DNA from 3 places in the Weissella sagaensis genome. Region 2 is predicted to be linked to each of the others. Evidence: riboswitches for the same ligand, from Rfam matches in the RefSeq annotation. Region 2 holds a riboswitch; each other region holds the start of a gene.
The links. A riboswitch is a leader RNA that binds a small molecule or an ion and turns the genes downstream of it on or off. The one in region 2 is predicted to bind thiamine pyrophosphate.

Region 1: it holds a riboswitch for thiamine pyrophosphate, as region 2 does, so the genes downstream of both, thiS (sulfur carrier protein ThiS) here and thiD (bifunctional hydroxymethylpyrimidine kinase/phosphomethylpyrimidine kinase) in region 2, are expected to answer to the same signal.
Region 3: it holds a riboswitch for thiamine pyrophosphate, as region 2 does, so the genes downstream of both, thiW (energy coupling factor transporter S component ThiW) here and thiD (bifunctional hydroxymethylpyrimidine kinase/phosphomethylpyrimidine kinase) in region 2, are expected to answer to the same signal.

Annotation. Positions count from the first base shown of each region.
Region 1 is NZ_BLKA01000001.1:487,193-495,188, reverse strand. Features, by position in the region: gene G7Y65_RS02530 (amino acid permease) at 183-1,544, shown strand; gene G7Y65_RS02525 (GNAT family N-acetyltransferase) at 1,932-2,456, opposite strand; gene G7Y65_RS02520 (DUF368 domain-containing protein) at 2,634-3,470, shown strand; TPP riboswitch at 3,541-3,632, shown strand; TPP riboswitch at 3,728-3,816, shown strand; gene thiS (sulfur carrier protein ThiS) at 3,861-4,058, shown strand; gene thiF (sulfur carrier protein ThiS adenylyltransferase ThiF) at 4,075-4,725, shown strand; gene G7Y65_RS02505 (thiazole synthase) at 4,736-5,506, shown strand; gene G7Y65_RS02500 (Zn-dependent hydrolase) at 5,520-6,707, shown strand; gene G7Y65_RS02495 (dicarboxylate/amino acid:cation symporter) at 6,709-7,935, shown strand; gene G7Y65_RS02490 (MerR family transcriptional regulator) at 7,963-7,996, opposite strand, start outside.
Region 2 is NZ_BLKA01000002.1:260,641-268,636, forward strand. Features, by position in the region: gene G7Y65_RS03815 (TraX family protein) at 39-833, opposite strand; gene G7Y65_RS03820 (OFA family MFS transporter) at 1,308-2,582, opposite strand; gene G7Y65_RS03825 (MTH1187 family thiamine-binding protein) at 2,811-3,110, opposite strand; gene G7Y65_RS03830 (TenA family protein) at 3,169-3,789, opposite strand; gene thiD (bifunctional hydroxymethylpyrimidine kinase/phosphomethylpyrimidine kinase) at 3,789-4,604, opposite strand; TPP riboswitch at 4,674-4,771, opposite strand; gene G7Y65_RS03840 (Sapep family Mn(2+)-dependent dipeptidase) at 4,821-6,242, opposite strand; gene G7Y65_RS03845 (AEC family transporter) at 6,429-7,376, opposite strand; gene G7Y65_RS03850 (ADP-ribosylglycohydrolase family protein) at 7,452-7,996, opposite strand, start outside.
Region 3 is NZ_BLKA01000005.1:12,079-20,074, forward strand. Features, by position in the region: gene gap (type I glyceraldehyde-3-phosphate dehydrogenase) at 98-1,108, shown strand; gene G7Y65_RS06305 (phosphoglycerate kinase) at 1,214-2,434, shown strand; gene G7Y65_RS06310 (LysR family transcriptional regulator) at 2,640-3,536, shown strand; TPP riboswitch at 3,584-3,686, shown strand; gene thiW (energy coupling factor transporter S component ThiW) at 3,790-4,308, shown strand; gene thiM (hydroxyethylthiazole kinase) at 4,308-5,141, shown strand; gene thiE (thiamine phosphate synthase) at 5,104-5,721, shown strand; gene G7Y65_RS06330 (ATP-binding cassette domain-containing protein) at 5,827-6,747, shown strand; gene G7Y65_RS06335 (ABC transporter permease/substrate-binding protein) at 6,758-7,996, shown strand, end outside.

The DNA of each region.
Region 1 (7,996 bases), on a different contig from region 2:
TTGATGAAAGCAAATGATTGTAAGCTAGTAATGGCGCTTTTGGAGGGATGAAAATTACCTGTAATTAAGTGGCTTAGTCAGTGACTAAGAATTAGGGTGGAACCGCGTTATCAAACGTCCCTATGTCAAATTTAATTTGGCATGGGGGCATTTTTTTGTCCTCATGCAGTGAGGTATATATTATGAATAATGATGCGGAGCGTGAGCTATCACGTGGACTTAAAGCACGCCATGTACAGATGATTGCTATTGGTGGTGCGATTGGAACAGGACTATTTTTAGGTTCAGGTTCAGCAATTAAAGCAGCTGGTCCTGCCCTTATTTTAGCTTATGCAATCACAGGTTTGTTTGCCTATTTCATGATGCGAGCAGTTGGTGAATTATTGTTGTCTAACACCAAAATACGGTCATTTATTGACTTTGTTCGCATTTATTTAGGTAATAAATGGGAGTTTGCGATTGGTTGGGCATACTGGTTAAGTTGGTCAAGTTTAGCGATGGCTGATTTAACAGCAAGTGGTATTTACTTACGTTATTGGTTTCCAACGTTACCACAATGGGTGACGCCATTGATTGTTATTGTTGTGTTGGTGGCTTTTAATTTAATTAATGTAAAGTGGTTTGGTGAACTTGAATCATGGTTTGCTTCAATTAAGGTCTTTGCAATTCTGGCTTTGATTGTTGTCGGTATCGGTTTGATTTTAACTGGTTTCCATACAGGTGGTAATACGGCTAGTTTTACAAATCTTGTATCACACGGTGGCTTTTTTGCAACTGGTTGGCAAGGATTTGTCATGGCATTTCCAATGGTTATCTTCGCCTTTACTGGTATTGAAATGGTTGGTTTGACTGCTGGTGAAACTGAAAAGCCAGAGCGTGATCTACCAAAGGCCATTAACTCAGTTCCGATTAGAATTGGTTTGTTTTATGTTGGTGCGATTGGTATTATCATGTCAGTTTATCCTTGGAATCAAATTGACACGACACAATCGCCCTTTGTTCAAGTTTTTGCAGGGATGGGTATTAAATTTGCAGCAACATTAATTAATTTCGTGGTGTTGACAGCAGCGTTGTCAGCAGCCAATTCAGCTATTTTTTCAACATCACGTACTTTATATGTATTAGCTAAAAATAAGCAAGCGCCAAAATCATTGGCAAAAGTATCAAAAAATATGGTCCCTATAACAGGGATGTTAGCATCAGCAGTTGTCTTTTTAGTTGTTGTTTTGTTGAATTACTTCTTCCCTTCAAAAATTTTCACACTAATCACAAGTGTTGCAACAATGAGCTTTATTTTTGTTTGGATTTTGATTATGATTGCTCATATTAAATATAAGCAATCGGCAGCATCAAAAAACAATCCATACAAAATGCCATGGTTCCCAGCAACTAGTTATGCTACTATTTTGTTCTTCCTGATTATATTGATTATTCTGACAATTGATGGGTCAACGAGATGGTCAGTGGTTGCAACAATTGTATTTTTTGTTGCGTTAGTTGGTGGTTATAGTTTGTGGTCTAAGCAACATGATGCGCTTAAATAGATGATGATATTAAGGTGGTACAAAATATTTTGTACCACCTTTTTTTATAGAAAGGTTGTTGTGACAGGACTGCAACTAATAGGTGCAAAAATGACGGTTTCAAAAACATTACGTGGGTTTGCTTATTATATTTACTTTGATTTTATATTTCGTTCCAGTGATTAATAATTTTATTATGAGTTTTATAGCTGGTTTTCAGGATGGTATAAATAACATTAAATAATTTGCATAACACTAGCACTATCGCTTAAATAATATGCCTATAAATAAAAGAAGCCTTGTTTACCACAAGACTTCTTTCGTAGAGCCGTTTAAAACGGTATTAGATTGTGTTTAAATAACCGTTAGCTCTACCAAGCTAAGACGGTTATTTTTTTCTCAAAAATATTAATCAGTCAATAAAAGTTGAAATGCCAATCGATCACCATTTGGCACGGGCATTAACACATGACCACGATAATCAAAGCCGGCCTTTTTAACTGTTTTTTGCATACCTTGATTAATTTCATGTGTATCAATACGGATATCTCGGTAACCATGATCTAAGGATAGCAAAACTAAATCATGAATTAGTTGATGTGCTAATCCTTGCCCCCGAACGTTGGCATCGATGGCAATGCGATGTAGTGTCATATATTGTTTTTCATCCCCTAGCCACGAACCATCAATATTTTCATAGGCTTGCTCTGGACCGGGTACTAGTTTACCAATGCCGGCTATAGCATGATTATAAATTAAAACATAAACGCTCCCCTTTTGGATATCATGAATGAATTCATCGCGTTTTGGTTCGGCCGTGCCCTGCCATTGTGGTGAATTTTGACTACCTAGATATGCAACCGCTTGTTGAATAATACTAAAAATAGCATCAACATCCTCTGGTTGAGCTAGACGTGTATAAGTTAAAGGCATATGATATTCCCCCATAAAAATATTTTGTAATTCATTATAGCAAAGAACTTAAAAAAGAATTTTGTCATTAAGTTAATAAAAGTCTATTTTTTAACTTATTATAAGCCTTTATCAGATATAATGAAGAGAAATAATATAAATATCAACAAAATGATAAATGAAATGAGGCTATAATCAATGCAAAAACGACCAGGAGATACTATCTTCCGTGCTGTTAAAGGCGCATTAATTGGATCGGGATTTATTTTACCAGGAATCAGTGGTGGTGCTTTAGCTGCTGTGTTTGGTTTATATGAACGTATGATATTATTCATGGCTAATCCATTCAAAAATTTCAAAGCTAATTTCTTATTCTTCCTGCCAGTTGGTATTGGCGCTGTGATTGGTATTTTTCTACTTTCCTTTGTGATTAGTTTTATGTTGGGTGAAGTAGAAAATGTGGCACGTTGGTTCTTTATTGGGGCCATTGTAGGAACGATTCCAACTTTGTGGCAAGAAGCTGGTAAACATGGTCGTTCTAAAGCTGATCTAGGTATTATGGTTATGACTGGTGTGCTAATGTTGCTATTCTTATGGTTTGGACAGCCCCTATTTTCGACCATGACACCTAGTACAGGTGCTTGGTTATTATCAGGTGGCTTGATTGGACTAGGTTTATTAGTTCCAGGGCTAAGTCCATCAAATTTTCTGATTTACCTAGGATTATATAAAGGAATGAGTGATGGTATTAAAACAGGTGATTTATCAGTACTGGTCCCACTGATTGTTGGCTTATTAGTTATCGTTTTAGTATTTGCAAAAGTGATGGCATATGTGTTCAAAGTGGCTTATGCAAAGTTATTCCATGCTATTTTTGGAATTGTCATGGCTTCTACCGTCATGATTGTGCCGTTGGACTATACCGGATTTACGATTTGGCACTACTTGTTTGCAATTGCCTTGTTAGCGTTGGGAACTTGGCTTGGTTGGTGGATGGGAAATCTGGAACAAAAAGTTAAACCAACAACAATTTAATTATGGAACCGCTTACTTGAAAGGATTGTATTAATAAAAAAAACGTGCTACTGTTAAGTAGTTAAGTTAATTAACGTATCTGGGGTGCCACATATGGCTGAGAATATACCCACTGAACCTGATTTGGTTAATACCTGCGCAGGAAGATACAGTCCATTTATAGAAATTAATGGGTAGTCTTTTTGTGTATGCAAAGAGACTACCTTTTTTATTTTATTCGGATCGTATAGAGCGATTGGTAAAAATTAAATCTAAAGAATCATCGTCTGGGGTGCCGTAAGGCTGAGAAATACCCATGAACCTGATGTCGGTAATGCGATCGAAGGAAGAGCGATATTTGACTATGTGCAAATGCCCTTCTTTCATGATCAGAAAGGAGGGCATTTTTTAATGATTAATGTAAATGGTAAACCAATGGATCAAATGGTTGGTAAAACTTTAACCGATTTACTAAAAGCTAAGACAAGTATGATGCAAAATGTTGTTGTTGAATTAAATGGTGAAATTATTCATCGTGATCAATTAGATACAAAAATCTTGGTTGAAAATGACAAGGTTGAATTAATTTCTTTTGTAGGTGGTGGTTAGAAAAGAGGACGATGAAATGATACCAAAGTTTCAAGGCGTAGACGTCAAAGAATTCTTTATGGGAATGAAGGAACGTAATGTTGCTGGTACAACTGAGCAATTACAACAAGCGCATGTAATCATTGCAGGTGCTGGCGGATTGGGTTCTAATATTGCAATCGCCCTTACTCGTAGTGGTGTTGGTCATTTAACAATTATTGATTTTGACACGATTGAAATGAGTAATCTTAACCGGCAACAGTATAAAGTTAGTCAAATTGGTTTACCAAAAGTAACGGCGTTAAAGCAAAATTTATTGGAATTTAATCCATTTATTGAGATAGATACGGTGCAAACTAAGATAACATCAGAGAACATTGCTGAATTATTTGCAGATGCTGATATTATCTGTGAGGCATTTGATAATCCAACAGCAAAGGCAATGTTATTGGAAGGTGCAACAAAACATTATCCTGATAAGCCATTGGTTATGGGGAATGGGATGGCTGGGTTGCATCTTACCAATGAAATACAAACAAAGCAACCATTACCAAATGTCTATATTTGTGGGGATGGCTATAGCAAAGGCATGGAAGGATTGATGGCACCACGTGTTATGGTATGTGCCGGACATGAAGCGAATGCGATTTTACGTTTATTGACTAACCAACCCGTATTGTCAGAATAGGAGAAACATAATGACTGAAAATAATGATGAACTAATTCTTGGTGGACACCATTTTTCCTCACGGTTTATTTTGGGTTCTGGTAAGTATTCATATGAATTAATTGATTCAGCAATTCATCATGCCGGTGCGCAAATTATTACGATGGCACTTCGTCGTACGAATACGCAAGAAGAAAATATTCTAAATTATATTCCTGATGATGTTACTATCTTACCTAATACATCTGGTAGTACGAATGCTCAAGAAGCAATTCGTATGGCCCGAATTGCACGTGAATTGAGTGGTAGTGATTTTATTAAATTAGAAGTTGTCCCTGATAAGACATATTTATTACCAGATAATGAAGAGACAATTAAGGCAACACAGGTATTGGCTGATGAAGGATTTATTGTTTTGCCATACATGTTACCTGACTTAAATGCAGCTCGTAAATTAGTCGCAGCTGGTGCAGCTGCGGTAATGCCATTAGGTGCACCAATTGGTACTAATAGAGGATTAGCAACAAAAGATTTGATTCAAATTTTGATTGATGAAATTGACGTGCCAATTATTGTCGATGCTGGTATTGGTCGTCCGAGCCAAGCGACTGAAGCCATGGAAATGGGTGCAGCTGCAGTGATGGCAAATACAGCAATGGCAACGGCTGGTGATATTCCATTGATGTCAGAAGCTTTTAAGTTAGCTGTTGAAGCAGGACGTAAAGGTTATTTGGCCCAGCCTGGTCGTGTCTTAGATAAAAAAGCAGCTGCATCATCCCCTATTTTGGGAATTAGTAAGTAGCTAGGTTATTAGAATGTCACAATTGTTAGATTTATTGAATCAGTTTACTCATCAACATAATCAAAATAGACTTGTATATAACCAAGACTGGTTGTCCAATCAACGAGCATTAATTTTATTAGGTCAACGTAACGGTGCAACGGCAACGGTCGATGATTATGGCAATGTTTACTTAGATTTTCCTGGACAAATGAATGACCGGCCTGTCGCAACTGGTTCACATATGGATACAGTAAAACATGGTGGCCGTTATGACGGTTTATACGGTGTTTTGGGTGGCTTTTGTGCTATTCAACAAATTTATGAGCAACATGGTATACCAAAACACCCGCTACGATTAATTTCATTTAGTGAAGAAGAAGGTAGCCGTTTTCCAGCTACTTTTACGGGTTCAAAATATTATACGGGTACATTACAGACGGAAGTAATATCAGATAAACAAGGGATAACGTTTGACGAAGCGAGACGTTTAGCGGTTACACAATTGCAGCAACTACCTCATGTTAAAACCCAGCGCGTGTCACTGCCCGTAACTTTTACCGAATTACACATTGAACAAGGACCACGTCTGGCAGAAAGTCACAAAAAAATCGGTTTAGTAACCGGTATCGTTGCACAAAAACGATATGAAGTGACAGTACATGGGCAAGCCAATCATGCTGGTACAACACCAATGATACAACAGCAGGATGCGATTGCAACGGCTAGTGCATTAATGGCGAAGTTATATGCATTAGCAGCTAAAGCAGCAGAAGATTTAACGTTTACGATTGGTGAAATACATGTCTCACCCAATGTCAGCAATGTTGTTGCTGAAAGTTGCCGCTTTACCATTGATTGCCGAGCAAATACTGATGATCAATTAACGGCTTTTGTGACACAGATGCTGCAATTGCTTGAACAGTCTAAACGAACAAGTGTTATCGAAACACTATGCGTATCTGCAACGCGATTGTCAGATGATTTACGTATGCAAAATGCAGCTTTGGCAACCCAAATGAATTATTCATATCAAACATTATTTTCTGGTGCTGGTCATGATAGTCAAATTATGAGTTCGTTTGTACCGACAACGATGATTTTTGTCCCTAGTGAGGCTGGCATTAGTCATACTCCTACTGAATATACAAAATCGGCTGACTTACTAATGGGTGTATCGTTGCTGGCAAACAGTTTATTTGTACAGGCAAATGGTGAATGAAATGAGAATAAAATTAGGTCTAACAACGCAAATTATTATTGGTGCGGTATTAGGCATCATCTTGGGTGCTGTTTTAAGATCTAAGATTGCCGATATTAAAATTATTGGCGATATTTTCTTAAGGTTGATTCAAATGGCAGTAATCCCTTTGGTTTTCTGTACGGTTATTGCGGCAATTGGTAAATTACCCATCAAGCAATTAGGCCGTTTAGGTATGCGAATCGTATTATGGTTTACGATTACAACCGTGATTGCTGCCCTAGTTGGTTTAATTCTAGGCTGTTTGTTCCATCCGGGTATGGGACTACATTTAACACTTAATGCACCTCTGACTGATGACATTGTTAAAAATAAAGTTGCATTAACTGATATGATATTGGGATTTTTTCCAACTAATATTTTTGAAGCCTTAACACAAGGTAACACGATTCAAGTGATCATCTTTGCTTTGTTGTTTGGAGTGGTATTAAGTAAGGCAAATACTAGTCAGCAATATGACGCTATTCTTACGGGATTGCAGCAGTTAAATCAATTATTGGTGTCATTAATTCAAGCTGTTTTACGGTTAGCGCCACTAGGAATCGGTGCTTTAATGGCAGCAGTGACAGCTGATAACGGATTAAAGGTGTTAATACCTTTAATCAAATTTTTAGGCATATTTGGGTTAGGCACGCTACTATTTTTAATGGGCCTATTTACCATGATTATGCTGCGAGCACATATGTCTTTGCATGCGGTCCTACATGGTTTTGCGAATATTATATTGATTGCTATGACGACCACGTCTTCTGCTGCTTCATTACCAGTCGAAATGCATGATGCTGAAAAACGATTGGGTGTTGGGAAAGAAATTAGCGAATTAGTGTTGCCGTTGGGGATGGCATTAAATAGTAATGGATTAGCAATGTATTTAGCTTTAGCTTGTGTTACGATGACGCAATTTTATGGTTTGTCACTTTCGTTTTTGATGATGTTAGAAATTGTTTTATTAGCAATTGTTGCCTGTTTAGGCACTGTCGCTGTTCCAGGTGGTGGCTTAGTTGCTTTAACGATTATCGTCCCTGCCCTTGGTTTACCACTTGAAAGCATTGCTTTATTGGCTGGTATCGACTGGTTTGCGGGTATTTTTAGAACAACTTTAAATGTCGTTGGTGACACAACAACTGCGATTATGATTGCGGCAGATGAGCATGAACTATCACAAGTGTCCGTATCAATTGAAAATTAAAAGTCATACAAAAAAGCAGGTTGCAATTTAAACATTGTGACCTGTTTTTACGTATTCTTCA
Region 2 (7,996 bases):
GACAAAATGTCGTGTATTGCTTACTTTTTTGCAATTAATTAATAAAGCCATGCGGCAAGTGCGTATAGAATAATGATATGGGCTGGATAGAAAATATAGAAGAAGTACTTCATACCGCGTCCCTTTGCCCCACTGTATAATGCAATCGGGATAATAGCAAAAATCATTATCCATTGTGACAATCCTAGCAAACCGTAAATAAGCGCCACAACAGCAATGCTTAATAATTGTGCCCAACGAACATTACGAAAAATGTACAGTACAGGAATTAGGAGTACCATAATACTGTTTTCTGCTAGTAGAATGGCTGGGTTTAATGCAAGCAAGACTTGCATAAGTAACATTTGACCAGTTGAACCGGCTGATGACATGAGAGGTAACATAATGACTGATAACAAAAATGGTATTAAGAATAGTGCAATACCAAGTGCAATATGTTTAGCTGCCTGTCCTTGTTTTACTTTTTCGAATTGATCAATACCAGCCATAAAAATCGTTCCAATAAATAAATCACGGAAAATATTATTAATTAGTTGTACTTGTTCAAAACCAATAATATGTTGTGTTAGATTCATTAAAATTGCCATTACAACCATGCTAATATATAGGCGAAGCATATACCCCTTTTTACTATGCGTGTATGAATAGCCAAGAACGGTTGTGAAAAAGAATAATGTTGCGACAGGACGACCAAACCAATCTAACCAATTAGGTGCACCTAGTGGCGCAAAAGTTTGATGAAAATGGTCAATGACCATTAAAATTAAACCAATAACTTTAATATCAAAGGTTGTTAACTGGAACAAATGTCCTTTTTTTGTTTGTGTTGACATAAAAAATCTCCTATTGAAATATCATCTAAAATAATTATTTTGAATCAAAGCTTATCACAAATGATATTATACAAGAAATAACATATAAAAAGCTACTTTTTTTCATAAAAATAGCTTTTTATAATTGTGTATAACGGTAAACTTTTGCTTCAAATGGTCGTAGCAATGAGGATAGTTTTAATATGGCAACTATAGATATATGATACCCCCCTACACTTAGGTAAATTACACAACGTTAATTACAAAGCCGTTACGCATTATTAGATTACTACTTGGAGATAGGCCGCCTAATAAAATATGGTCAGAAGATGGCAAGCAACGAATAGGATTATTAAATGCTAACTTTATGGATTTACTAACTAAAAAAGCTTATGAATCTAACAAAATTGTTAAATTCATAAGCTTTATTTCTTCTGGACAATTTTGCGATTTTTCACGCTATTTGACGTAGAAGTTTTATATTATATAAATTAATTAACCACGATAAACTGGCTTTTTAATGAATAACCAAATTAGTAATGAAATAACCAACATCACAAGATAAACATTAAAGACAACAGATAGATTTCCGCCAGCTAATGAAAGAATAACAGCACCAGCTAAACTTCCAAAACCAAATCCTTGATAAATCAAAGAATAATTTTGACTATGATTCTTTAGCCCAAAGTAATCACCGGCCATTGTAGGATAAACTGTAATTGTTCCACCGAAGAAGAAACCAACTGCCATCATGGCTGTATAGAATACTGGAACGCTCAAATGACTACTAAATGCTAATGTTGCAACTGCAATAAATGTAACAGCGTATGAAAGAATAAACATTGGCTTACGACCAAATTTATCAGATAATGATCCAATTACGAAACGACCAACAGTATTAGCAATTGCAACTAAAGCAACAATATTCGTAGCTTGTGCAATGTCTAATCCAGCTAAGTTGGTTCCCAAATTAGCTGCAATTCCAGTTAGGTAAACTGACAAAGAAATTGTTAACAAGGTAATGAATAATAGATAAGCTTGCGGTGTGCGAAGCATCTCACGAGTTGTAAATTCGTGATGAGTTGGATCGTCTGTGGCATTTGTCGTCTTGATTTCAGGTGCATCATGAATAAGCATTGCACCACCAACAATTAGTAGCATTGATAACACACCCCAACCAATTAAAGCATATGGTAAGTTATGGACAATGTTATCGCCTAAAATAGCTGAATCAATGTATTTAAAAATAAATGAACCCAAACCATAGAAAGCAACAGAAATACCTGAAATTAATCCTGTTTTTTCAGGGAACCACTTAATAGCATTTGAAAGAGTTGCCATATAAGCAATTCCATCAGCTGCCCCTAGCATAACGCCAACAGAAGCGTAGTATAGCCATAGTTGATCTGCCGAATTAACTCTTGATGCAATAATTGTTGCTAATCCAAATATAATTCCTGCCGTAATCGTCACCTTACGAACACCAAATTTTTTAACTAGCGTACCCACAAAAATAGTTGATAATGATAATGATAATGCCCCAATTGAAAAAATAAGTGAAATTGAACCCAGATGAGGTTGAACGGCAGCAGGATTACCTGTTTTAACGTCAATAACTAATTGATCAAACATTTGTAATATTGGGGTATTAAAAATGCTCCATGCATAAAAAGTTCCCACACCCAATTGCACAAGAATAGTACCAAAGATGACTAGCCAACGATTAACAACTTTTGGCTGCCCCTTTGATGACGACATTGTAGTTTGCATAATAAAAAAATCTCCTAAACCCTTAAAATAATTGCGAACGCTTGTGTGTAAGCGTTTACCTTTACTAATATAGTGCCAAATTTAGGATTTGTCTATAAAAAAAGCATAAAAAAGCGGAATTTTAATATTATTGTAAAATAATATACATGATGTATATATAATTAAAAGAAAAAAATGCTTTTACTATAAAAATAGCGCTACTAATTTGGCAGATTAGTAGCGCTATTTTTAACCTTCTAATTTATGATTAATCTTTTGCAATTTGGTTTCAATAGTATTTGTATGTCCTGGACGAATATCAGCGTTTAAAGAAACATAAGCACGAATACCCTTATCAGTTAATGTTTCAATTGCTTTTTGAACTGTATTCATCACATCAGTCCATTCACCTTCAATTTCCGTGCCCATAGCTGTTGTTTTGTATGTTAGACCAGAGGTTTCAATGACACCAATGATTTCATCAACATAACTACTTAGTTCATCACCAACACCAAATGGTGCGATTGCGACTGAAATTAATGTATTCATTTAAATTTTCTCCTTTTCTGTAATCAACATATTTTTATTATAGCATTCATTGCATAGTTTATTGTTGGGCAGCATGTTCCCAAAATGATAATTCAAACTGATACGAAGTTAAATAAGTATTTAAATAACGTTTTTGGTCATTTACTGGTAATTTTTGCCAATCAGGTATCTGAGCATCAATAACTTGCCAACTCCACTGTGTAAAATCTTGGTATGCTGAGCTCGTGTAGTACTCTAACCAAGGTGAATAAGTGTTATGAGCGGTCGTATTTAAATAACGCTTACCAATGAGATGATATGATTCAGTACATGGTAATAGAGCCAACATTGCATTAGTTGCGTCACCAGACATAATTTCTGTTTTCATATGGTCTAAATAAGCTAAATTATGATCATCTGGTGGGATATTAAGCATATTTGGACTAGCTAATAGAGCATCATGCGCTACTGTTTCGTCTAAAGTTTGTGGTTGTGTACTTTGTTGCTCTGTTGTTAATTTAGTAATCGTCAAATCAAATAAATGACTAAATTCATCTGTATAATAACTATCTTGTGCAACATAATAATCGCGTTGTTGCTGTGATAAATTATTAAAACCAATGCCCTTTACAAATGATGATTGATAAATGTCATTTAATATTGGTTCAGCTTGTTTTAATAAATAATTGTGAAATTTCATTATTCACTCTCCATGGTTGTTTTAACCCAATGATTTAATGGTCCGTGTCCATGACCAACATTAATTGTTTGTCGAATGGCTTCATAAGTAAACTTTTTAGCTTTTGGCATAATTATTTTAAGGTCATATCCTTTGGCTAAATTGGCCGTAATAAAGGCTGATAAGGTATCACCTGTACCATGTGTACGGTTTGTATTAACACCAGGCATGACGAGCCATTCAAAAGAACCATCTTCATATAAAATATAATCTGCATAGTTGTTTTCAGAATTACTGCGATGACCGCCTTTAATTAAGACGTTTTTAGCGCCCATTTTTTGAATTTTTTTGGCAGCTTGCTTAACATCATCATCTGTTATGATAGTTTGATTAACAAGAACTTGGGCTTCAGGTAAATTAGGTGTGATTAAATATGCTTGGGGAATTAATTCGTTAATCATCGTCGAAATTGCCTCATCGCTTAATAATTGCGCCCCACCTTTAGCTACCATAACAGGATCAATCACTAGTTTTCCTAGCTCATAATGTCGCCACTCTTTCGCAACGATATGAACACGATTTGCATCTAATAATGCACCTGTTTTGGCAGCTTTGATGTTTAAATCATCAGCAATACTTTTAAACTGTTCACTAATAAAATCTGTTGGAATTGCATACTGGTTTTGGACACCATATGTGTTTTGAGCAGTTAAACCTACGACAATCGTTGCGGCATAAACTTGTTGATTGTGAAAAGTTTTTAAATCAGCATTAATGCCGGCACCGCCACTTGAATCAGTTGATGCAATTGTAATAACTTGTGGTACTTCTAACATGATTTCCTCCCAAATATGACAATAAAAAAACACAGCTACCAGGAAATATCTGGTCTCTGTGTTCTAAATCGCATTTTACCATTACTTTCCTTCGTTAGCACTAACTAAACAGGTTCAAAGGGTCCGATAGTAAATCGTCTCAGCAGAATGCTCCCCTAGTAAATTATTTAATTGTTATTTAATTATGACATGGGTTTTAATGCGGGTCAATATTAATTATAAGTTATCGGCTAGTGCTAAGATTTCTGCAATTAAAAGATGCATACCTGTATCATAGTTGTCTAAGTTAAATGATTCATTAGCTTGATGGGCTAGAGAAGGTTCAGATGTTGGAATAATACCAAAGCCGACACCGTTAGGCATTAAACGACCAAATGAAGCGCCACCATTAATTCCTTGTTTTGGTAACTCACCTGTAATTGATTGATATGCTTGCGCTAATAAAGTAACCAATTTATTATCCTGACTAACATAATGTGGTGTTAAACCTGCTGGATCACGCGTGATTTTAGATAACCATGGTTCATCTTGTAATATTTGTTTAACAGTTTTGGGTTCATTAAAGGCTAATGAATAACGGAAGTTTAGGTTGATGTGCCCTGTTTTAGTCGCAACAAAATCCGTAATACCAATATTTTGACTAGTTTTACCTAATTTCGGTTCTGCTTTACCATATCCTGACTTCTCACCAAATGGATCTTCATGTAGAGTCTGACCAATAAATTGTAAAAATTTAGTTGCATTGCTACTAAAATCAAAGTTATTTAAAAAATGAGCTAAGTAGGTTGCAGCATTTTTACCAGTTTCAGGTCGAGCAGCATGGGTTGCAACACCTTGTAAGTTAAGTTTCACAAAATCATCTACAGCACTAATATTTCCAGATAAGTTTACCGTTTTAAGATAATGATTATACAGTGGTTGTAATGTATCAACCTCAATACCAGCTACCGTTGCAGTTGCAAACCCAGGAAGCACATTGGTTGCAGTACCGCTATGAAAATTCAAAAGTTGTACCGGATTATCAGCATTATTTGAAGAATCAAAGTATAAATCTAATTGACTAATCCCCTTTTCCCCATATGATAAATTGGCTGAACCATCAGGAGAAAATCCGTAATGCAAAGGACCCTCTTCTGCAAAATATTGGTGCATATCAGCCCATTCACTTTCTTCATCGGTACCAATGATAAAACGGATTTGATGTTTCAATGGTATTTTTGCATCTTGAATGGCCTTAATTGCATAATAAGTTAACATAACAGTTGACTTCATATCATCAGCACCGCGTGCATATAAGTGATTATCTGTTTTAACTGTTGGCGTAAATGGATCTGTTTGCCATTGATCAAGATCATTAACGGGAACCACATCAACATGGACGATGACACCAATAGGTTGTGTATCATTTTCTGGTCCAACATAGATAAAACCAGCTCTGTTCCCCACAGTGCCAATATTTTCAAAGCCATCACGCTCAGCAATAGCCATCATGAAATCTAATGCAGCTTTTGGTCCTGGACCATAAGGTGCATCTATAGTGGCTAACGCATCATCACGAACGGAGGGAATTGCTAGTAAATTTTTTAAGTCTTTTAACCAGTCTGCATAGTAAAGCTGTGTTTGTATTGTATTCATCATAATAGTCCCCAAAAAAATATTTGATAATGTTATCATCATACTAACAATAAATGTAAAAATATGCAATATATGACAATAAAAAAGATTAAAAAAGAGAAAATATACATATAAATTGTATATTGAATGTTATTTTGTATAAAAAAAGTGGTTGTTCATGAGAGAACAACCACAGTCTGTACTTATAAATTACGTAATAATGAACATAATTATTGGAATAACGATTAACATTAATAAAGTTGTCTGAGTAATGGTAATAGAGGCAAACTTATAGTCAGCATTATAATGTAATGCCATAATAGCAGCATTGGTCATCGCAGGCATGGCTGCTTGTACGATGAATACTTGTTTTAGCAAGACAGGTAAATCAAAAGGCAGCATAATCAATGCCATTGTTATGGGAGCTAAAACAAATCGACTTAAAGATAAGGTTATTGTTTCTAGGTTAGGTAACAAGTCTTTACGTGGTGTTTTGGCAATCGCAAAACCAATAAAGATAAGCGCTAATGGCACATTAGTATTACCTAATTCAGTTAAATCTGTCACTAAAAAAGGTGGTAATTTAATGTTTAAGAATACAAATGCCAATGAAATGACTAGCGCAACCATTGGTGGATTAAAGATACCTGATAAAGTTTCACGCCAATTGAAGTGTTTGCTGTGATTACCATCGATAGAAATCATATAAACACCAATAGTCCAAAAAATAGTGGTATTCGCCATATAATAAATTAAAATGTATGGCAGACTTTTTGTACCAAATAAGGCCATATTGACTGGTAGTCCAACTGTAATTGTATTGGAATTAAACAATAATGACTGAAAAAGCCCCCTATGTTTAGGATCTACATGGATTAACTTGACGATAAAAAATGATAAGACTAGTAATAACAGCATACTAGCAATGGGAAAAAATAGATTTCCGCCCATCGCTATTAATGTTTTAGGTGTAAAGTCTTGTGGAATATGTACGATTAAGTACGCTGGCATTGCAACTTTGGTAATGAAACCAGATAAAAAATTGCTGATGCGCCCATCATCATCGTTAAATATTCCTCCTTTGACCAAAAAAAATCCTAGGGCAACCAAACCTAAGATCATTAAAACGCCGGTAATACTACTAACTAATGCGTCCATTAGATTGTTGATACCTTCTTTCCTAACAATATAAATTTAAAAAAAGATGGTTATAAGCCAACTTTACTTTAATACTTAATTAAAATTATGACTTTGCTCAGCTATTTTAAGTACTTTCAGAACGGGTTCAAATATAGGATCATCAATACCTTCAATAAGTTCTTGATGATATAAAACGCCTGCTAATGCGCCAACTAATGGCATAACACATTGAGGCTCACCTGGTAATGATTTAGCCAGGTCTAATGCCTCTTTAAAACTGTTACTATTCAGGATAACCCAAATTGCGGCTTCTAACGTATCTACTACGTAGCCTGATGTTCGTAATGAATTTTCAGCCACACTTTTTAAATCAGGTTTATTTAAACCTTGAAATGCGGATAAGTGATCTACAAAAATTTTGTGTTGCGCATAATACTCATAAGAGCTGCTGACGGCTAAATCAACTGCTTCTACAGGTGGAATATTTTGTAATAAGTTATTAATGATTAAGGCATAAATGCCACTAGCAATCAATGATTGGGGATGATTATGAGTCAACCCAGTAACTTGATGCAAAACTAACATAGCCGGATCATGTAAAATAAAATCTTCACCATACTTGGCGCGAAGATATAAAA
Region 3 (7,996 bases), on a different contig from region 2:
GAGACTTACTTTGTTTGCGAAAATATAAGTAAAGTCGTATAATATATCATGTAGGAACGTAACAAAAAAAGAATTTTTTGGGAGGGATCTTAATAATATGACTGTTAAGATTGGTATCAACGGTTTTGGCCGTATTGGTCGTTTAGCATTTCGTCGCATCCTTGAATTGAAGGATACTGCAGATGACATTGAAGTTGTTGCAATTAACGATTTAACAAACCCTGCTATGTTGGCATACTTGTTGAAGTATGATTCAACACATGGTACTTTGGCAGCTGAAGTTTCAGCTGATGAAGAAGGTATTATCGTTGACGGTAAGAAGATCCGTGTATACGCTGAGCGTAACGCAGCTGACTTGAAGTGGGTTGCTAACGATGGTGTTGAAGTTGTTTTGGAATCAACAGGATTCTACACTTCAGCAGAAAAGTCACAAGCTCACTTGGATGCTGGTGCTAAGAAGGTGTTGATTTCAGCACCTGCTGGTAACATTCCAACGGTTGTGTACGGTGTTAACCAAGATACATTGACTGCAGATGATAACATTGTATCTGCTGGTTCATGTACTACTCAATCACTTGCACCATTGGCAAACGCCTTGAACAAGGAATTTGGTATTGAACTTGGTTTGATGACTACTGTTCACGCTTTCACTGGTACTCAAATGCTTTTGGATGGTCCTAAGGGTAAGAAGATGCGCTCAAATCGTGCTGCATCTGTAAATACTATTCCTCACTCAACTGGTGCTGCTAAGGCTATCGGTTTGGTTGTTCCTGAAGTTGCTGGTAAGTTGGATGGTCACGCACAACGTGTTGGTGTTGTTGACGGTTCAGTTACTGAATTGACAACAGTTTTGTCAAAGACTGTTTCAGCTGAAGAAATCAACGAAGCTGTTAAGAAGTACGAAAATGATTCATTTGGATACAATGCTGATGAAATTGTTTCATCAGATATCATCGGTGACACACACGGTGCCGTATTTGATCCAACTTTGACTAAGGTTATCACTGTTGGTGATAAGCAATTAGTACAAACTGCTGCTTGGTATGACAACGAGTATGGTTTCACTTCAAACATGATCCGTACTTTGTTGCACTTGGCAACACTTTAATAGTGGAATAACTATTATTGAAAACGGGTGGTTTAGTAATAGTCTGAACCACCCGTTTTTTATATAAATTTCTTAGTTATTTTTAGTAGAGAAAAGAGGAATTTTATGACGAAATTAACAGTTGATGACTTAGAGCTAAAAGGTAAAAAAGTATTGATGCGTGTTGACTTCAACGTTCCGCTAAAGGAAGTTGATGGTCAACAAGAAGTTGCTAATGATAACCGTATTGTAGCAGCATTGCCAACTATTAAGCATGTTTTGTCAGCAGGTGGACGTGCAGTATTGTTTTCACACTTAGGTCGTGTTAAGAGTGAAGATGATAAGCCTGGATTATCAATGAAGCCAGTTGCACAACGTTTGGCTGATTTGCTTGGTCAACCTGTAACTTTTGTTCCTGCCATTGAAGGTCCTGAACTAGAAGAAGCCATTAACCAATTAGAAGATGGTCAAGTATTAATCTTTGAAAATACACGTTATGCTGATGTTGTTGATGGTGAGGAAGTTAAGCGTGAGTCAAAGAATGATCCTGAATTAGGTGCTTACTGGTCTTCATTAGGTGACGTATTTGTAAATGATGCATTCGGAACGGCTCATCGTTCACATGCATCTAATGCAGGTATTGCAGCTAATATTGAACAAACAGCAGCTGGTTACTTGATGGAAAAAGAAATTAAGTTTTTGGGTGGTGCAGTTGAAAATCCAGAACGTCCATTTGTTGCCATTATTGGTGGTGCAAAAGTTTCTGATAAAATTACAATCATCCAAAATCTATTGGCAAAAGCTGATAAGGTAATCGTTGGTGGTGGAATGGCTTACACTTTCGCTGCTGCTAAGGGTGAAAAAATTGGTAATTCATTATTTGAAGCTGACAAGGTTGAACTGGCTAAGCAATTGATTGCTGATGCTGGTGATAAGTTAGTATTGCCTATTGATGCTGTCGCAGCTGATAACTTTGCAAATAATGCAGAGTCATATGTTGCTGAAGGTGACATTAAAGATGGATACATGGGGCTAGATATTGGTCCTAAGTCAATTGAGCTATTTAAATCAGTTCTTGCAGATGCAAAGACAGTTGTTTGGAATGGACCTATGGGTGTATTTGAAATGGAAAACTTTGCTAAGGGAACATTGGCTATTGGTGAAGAACTTGTTAAAGTGACTGAAAATGGGGCAACAACCATTGTTGGTGGTGGTGATTCAACCGCTGCTGTACAACAATTAGGTGTTGCTGATCAATTAAGTCATATTTCAACTGGTGGTGGTGCTTCATTGGAGTACTTAGAAGGTAAGACTTTGCCTGGAATCGCTGCTATTTCTGAAAAATAAATGTCTCATACTAAAAAGCAATAAGTTACCAATTTTGGTGATTTATTGCTTTTTTATTATGAGTAATCTACTTGTTCATTATAAATACAAGCATGAAAGTTATTTTAAATTAAAATATTTTAAACACTTTTAATATTATTGAGATGCCATACAGGTTATAATTGTGATAAACTATTCCAAATAGTAATGTATAAGGAAGTCTATTATGGATATTCATAAATTTAATGTGTTTTTAGACTTAGCTAAAACCGAAAATTATTCTGAGACAGCTAGAAGATTATATACAACACAAGGAAATGTTTCTAAACAAATATTAGCCTTGGAAAAAGAATTAAAAACAAAATTATTTATACGTGAACATCGCCGTATCTCGCTAACTGAATCAGGCCGTATTACAGAAATGTATGCTAAAAAAATCATTCATGAATTTGATGCATTACAACAAACATTAAATCAACATAATATTGAGTCGGACAATGTCTTAACAATTCATACGATGTCAGCTTTTTCAAATTACGAAGGGTTTTCATTAATGAGCTCTTTTCATCAAAATTTTCCAGAAGTAACATTACATTTTTCTGAAATTAAAGATCGTAAGCTTGTTGACTCATTATTAGACAATCAAGCAGATATTATTTTTGGCCAATATATTACAGGATTAAACAATAAATTTGAAACACTGTTAACCGATCAAGATAGCTTAGTGGCTGTGTTGCCAGCAAATCATTCCTTATCGGCCAAAAGAGTACTGTCAATCAATGATATCTTACAAGAAGATATTTTAGTGTTGGATGGTGAAGAATCATTAGTATTTAATAAACTTAGTATGATGGTTGAACGACAGCAGTTAACAACAGCTGTTGCTTATCGAGGAAAACGTGTTGATATAATATTAAACATGGTTTCAAATGGTATGGGAATTGCTTTGGTTATGGATAAGCGTGTTGATATTAGTAATGATAATCAACTGATTAAGCGTAAGGTGCGGTTAAATACAACCAGTAATTTTGGCTTTATACGTTTAAAACAAGAGCATGAGTCCAATGCTAATAAACTATTTTGGAAATATATAACACAAGTCGTTAACCAACATATTAATTAGTCAGTATTTTGTTGATTGATGTGTTATGATGGTAATATAATAGAATATTAATCACAAAGGGGAGCCATTTATGGCTGAGAAAGAGGATTGCTCTAGACCCTTCGTACCTGTTTTAGTTATTTAAGCGTAGGAATTGTGAAAATACCAATATGAGTAATTGTATTTATAAAGGCTTTTTTGTGATTTTTTATTGCAAAAAGGCCTTTTTTGTTGTCTGACTTTTATAAGCAGTAAAATTTTTGGGAGAATTAAGATGAATTCAAAAGTTAGGAAAATAACTTACTTAGCAATGATGATTGCTTTGGATGTTGTATTATCGCCTATTTTACGTATTGAAGGCATGGCACCGATGTCTAGCGTTATTAATATATTGGCCGGTGTTTTAATGGGGCCATTATATGCAACCGTTATGGCCGTATGTTGTGGTATTATTAGAATGCTTTTGATGGGGATTCCGCCATTGGCATTAACGGGGGCTGTTTTCGGTGCATTGTTAGCAGGTGTTGGTGCACGCCTAACGCGGAATATTTACGGGTCAATTATTGGCGAAATTATTGGGACGGGGATTATTGGTTCATTAGTTTCTTATCCGGTAATGGTATTATTTACAGGTACTAAAACAGATTTATATTGGTTGTTGTATACGCCAAGATTTTTAGGGGCAACATTAATGGGGGCGGTAGCTGCTTGGTTAATTTGGCAGCAAGCTAAGAAAATTTCTTTGTTTAAAGATATGATGCAAGTGTTTAATGGGAAAAGGGTGATACGATAATGGAAAAAGTAACCATGCCATTGACTACTGCACCGTTAGTTCATTGTATAACGAATACGGTTTCCGTTGAAACAGTGGCCAATGCATTACTTTATATTGGTGCAAAACCTATAATGACTGAAGATGTTCGGGCTTTTTCAGATTTGGCAAGACAAACAAACAGTGTTTTGTTAAATTTAGGTAGCTTATCCGTAGCTAAAGAAGAGAGTTTGCTGGCTGCAAGTAAGCTAGCCTATCATGATAAACCTTTTGTTTTAGACGTAGTAGGTGTCGCAAGTGCTAGGACAGCAATGCATATAGCGACTGCGATTATGACGTATGAACCAACAATTGTGCGTGGTAATATTTCAGAAATGCGAGCAATTGCAGGATTGAAAACAAATGGTCGTGGTGTGGATGGCAACCAAATCGATCAAACACCTGCAGCATTTACAGAGTTAATAACAGCACTCAAAACACTACCAACTACTTCAATTTACGTTGCTACAGGAGCAAAAGATATTATTGTAGCCCAAAATAATGTGTGGGTTTTAGAGAATGGTGTTTTAGAATTGGATTGTTTTACGGGTTCAGGTGATGTATTAGGTGCACTGTTAGCAGCTTTATTAGGTGAACAAATTGTGCCTGAGACTGCTGCTGTTTTGGCGATTAGTTATTTAAATATTGCGGGTGAACAAGCTAAAATGACCGCCACAACAAAAGGAATTGCTGATTTTAGACAACAATTTCTAAACCAATTATCATTACTGGGTGAACAAAATCCAAATTGGATGGATCAAATGAAGGGGACTATTAATGGCAAAAGAATTGTATTTAGTGACATCACGCTATGATGAAAACGAGGAAACATTTTTAGAACGAGTTAATACAGCATGTGCTAATGGGGTAACTTTTGTGCAATTACGCGAAAAAGATTTAACCACACGTGCGTATTATGAACTAGCTATTAAAGTTAAAAAGATAACGGATCGGTATCACTTACCGTTGATTATTGATGATCGTATTGACATTTGTTTGGTAATTGATGCTAGTGGGGCGCATATAGGTGATGATGAACTACCAGTTGATGTGGCCCGTAAATTATTAGGACCAAATAAGATATTGGGCGTATCAGCGAAAACGGTAGCACGTGCGGTTGAAGCAGAACAGCAAGGTGCTGATTATTTAGGAACTGGTGCAATGTTTCCAACGCAAACGAAAGTTATTACAAAGCCAACTAGTAAGCAAACGCTAAAAGAAATTACGAAAACTGTTGATATACCAGTTTTTGCAATTGGTGGTATTAAAGAACACAATATCAATACGCTGACAGATACCAATATTGTTGGTGTGGCCGTAGTGAGTGAAATTATGCAAGCACCAAATATTGCAGATAAGGTAAAACAATTAAAAGAAGCAATTAGTTTGCTATAATCAGATTGAGACTGGGGTTTAGTTTACCCAGTCTTTTTTATATACTGATATTATGATAAAAGCACTAAATTTAGTTAAAACATATATAATGAAAGGAATATTACAATGATTGTATTTGAGGATGTTGTAAAAACGTATCAAGATAAACAAGTTGTGAATCATCTTAATTTAACGATTGCATCCGGTGAATTTTTTGTATTAGTTGGCCCAAGTGGTAGTGGTAAAACAACAATTCTTAAAATGATTAATCGGCTAACACAGCAAACGCACGGTAAAATTTTGATAGATAATAAAGATGTAGCAAGTACGAATACGACAATTTTGAGGCGACATATTGGCTATGTCTTACAAAATATTGCACTTTTCCCCAATCTTACGATTAGTCAAAATGCAGGTATTTTGTTAGAAGCAAATGGCGTTAAACGTAGTCAAAGGCAACAATTAGTCAAAATATTATTAGATAAAGTCGGGTTACCATATGAACAATATGGAACGCGTATGCCACGTGAACTATCTGGTGGGGAGCAACAGCGTGTTGGTATTGTCCGTGCGCTAATTACTAAGCCAGAAATTATTTTAATGGATGAGCCTTTTAGTGCATTAGATCCATTATCACGTAAACAATTACAAGATTTAATACTATCTTTATATCAAGAATTTAGGCCAACAATTGTTTTTGTCACACATGATATGCAAGAAGCGTTACGCTTGGGGTCAAAAATTGGTGTATTGGTTAATGGGGAGCTGCAACAAGTAGGTAAGCCGCAAACAATTATTAATCAACCGGCTAATGCAGTAGTATCATCATTATTTAACAATCAACGAATAACGTTAATTGCTGATTTACTTGAGGCTGGCCTAGGACAGAAGATTACTACTGATGTGTCCGTTGAGGGACCACATCTTAAAAGTACACAAACTCTCCAAGAACTGGCAGCTATGTTGTATCGTCATGATAGTGCTATTATTGACCAACAATATATCATTAATCAACGTCATTTATTAATGTATATTAGCAAATATTAAGGAGCGTAAAATGTTAAATGATTTGTTGCATTTTGTGATGACACATGCAAGCGACATTATTGTCGCTTTAGAAGAGCATATCCTACTTTCTTTGGCTGCAATCTTAGTTGCGGCAGTGATTGCAATTCCTTTAGCTATTATCTTAATGAATCATCGACGAGCAGGTGAAGTTGTTTTACAAATTGCAGGTATCATTCAAACGATACCTAGTTTAGCTGTATTAGGTGTTTTAATTCCATTTGTTGGTATTGGGACATTTCCTGCTGTTATAGCATTAGTGTTATATGCAATTATGCCAATCTTTCAAAATACATATGCAGGATTAACGCAAATTGATGCGAATTTATTGGAAGCAGCTGAAGCTTTTGGTTTTTCAAAATATTTTAAGTTATTTAAAATTCAATTACCATTGGCTATGCCGCTGATTCTATCTGGATTGCGCATTGCAATGGTCATGATTATTGGAACAGCTACTTTAGCAGCATTAATTGGTGGTGGTGGATTAGGATCATTTATTATGATTGGTATCCAGACAAATGATAATGCACAGCTATTATTAGGCGCAATTTTATCTGCTGTTTTGGCATTGGCTTTTTCATGGTTAATTAAAATAATTGGTAAATTATCTTTGAAAAAAATGGGCATCCTAGCGATCGTTGCAATTTTGTTACTTGGTGGTTATTTTACTGGTAAAGCACTAACACAGCCTAAAGGACGTATTACAATTGCTGGTAAACTAGGCGGTGAACCAGAAATTTTAATAAATATGTATAAAGAATTAATTGAAGCCGATAATGCACGTTTGGACGTGCAATTGAAACCGGATTTTGGTGGCACAACATTTATTTATAAAGCGATTAAGAGTGGTGATGTTGATATTTACCCAGAATTTACTGGTACTGTTTTACAAAACCTTATCAAAGGGAAAACTGTTAGCCACCAACCAAGACAAGCCTATCATGATGCAAAGGAAGCCTTATATAATCAGGCTAATTTAACTTATTTAGCACCAATGCGATATCAAAATACATATGCATTAGCAGTACGACAAAGTGATGCTAAGAAATATAATTTAAAAACAACTAGTGATTTAGCAAAGATGTCATCACAATTAACAGCAGGTTTTGATCATGATTTTTATGAATTAAAGGATTCATATCCAGGTATGAAAAAAGCTTACGGATTACAATTTAAAGATGTGAAAAGTATGTCGTCTAGTTTGCGTTATAATGCATTAGCTAATGGCCAA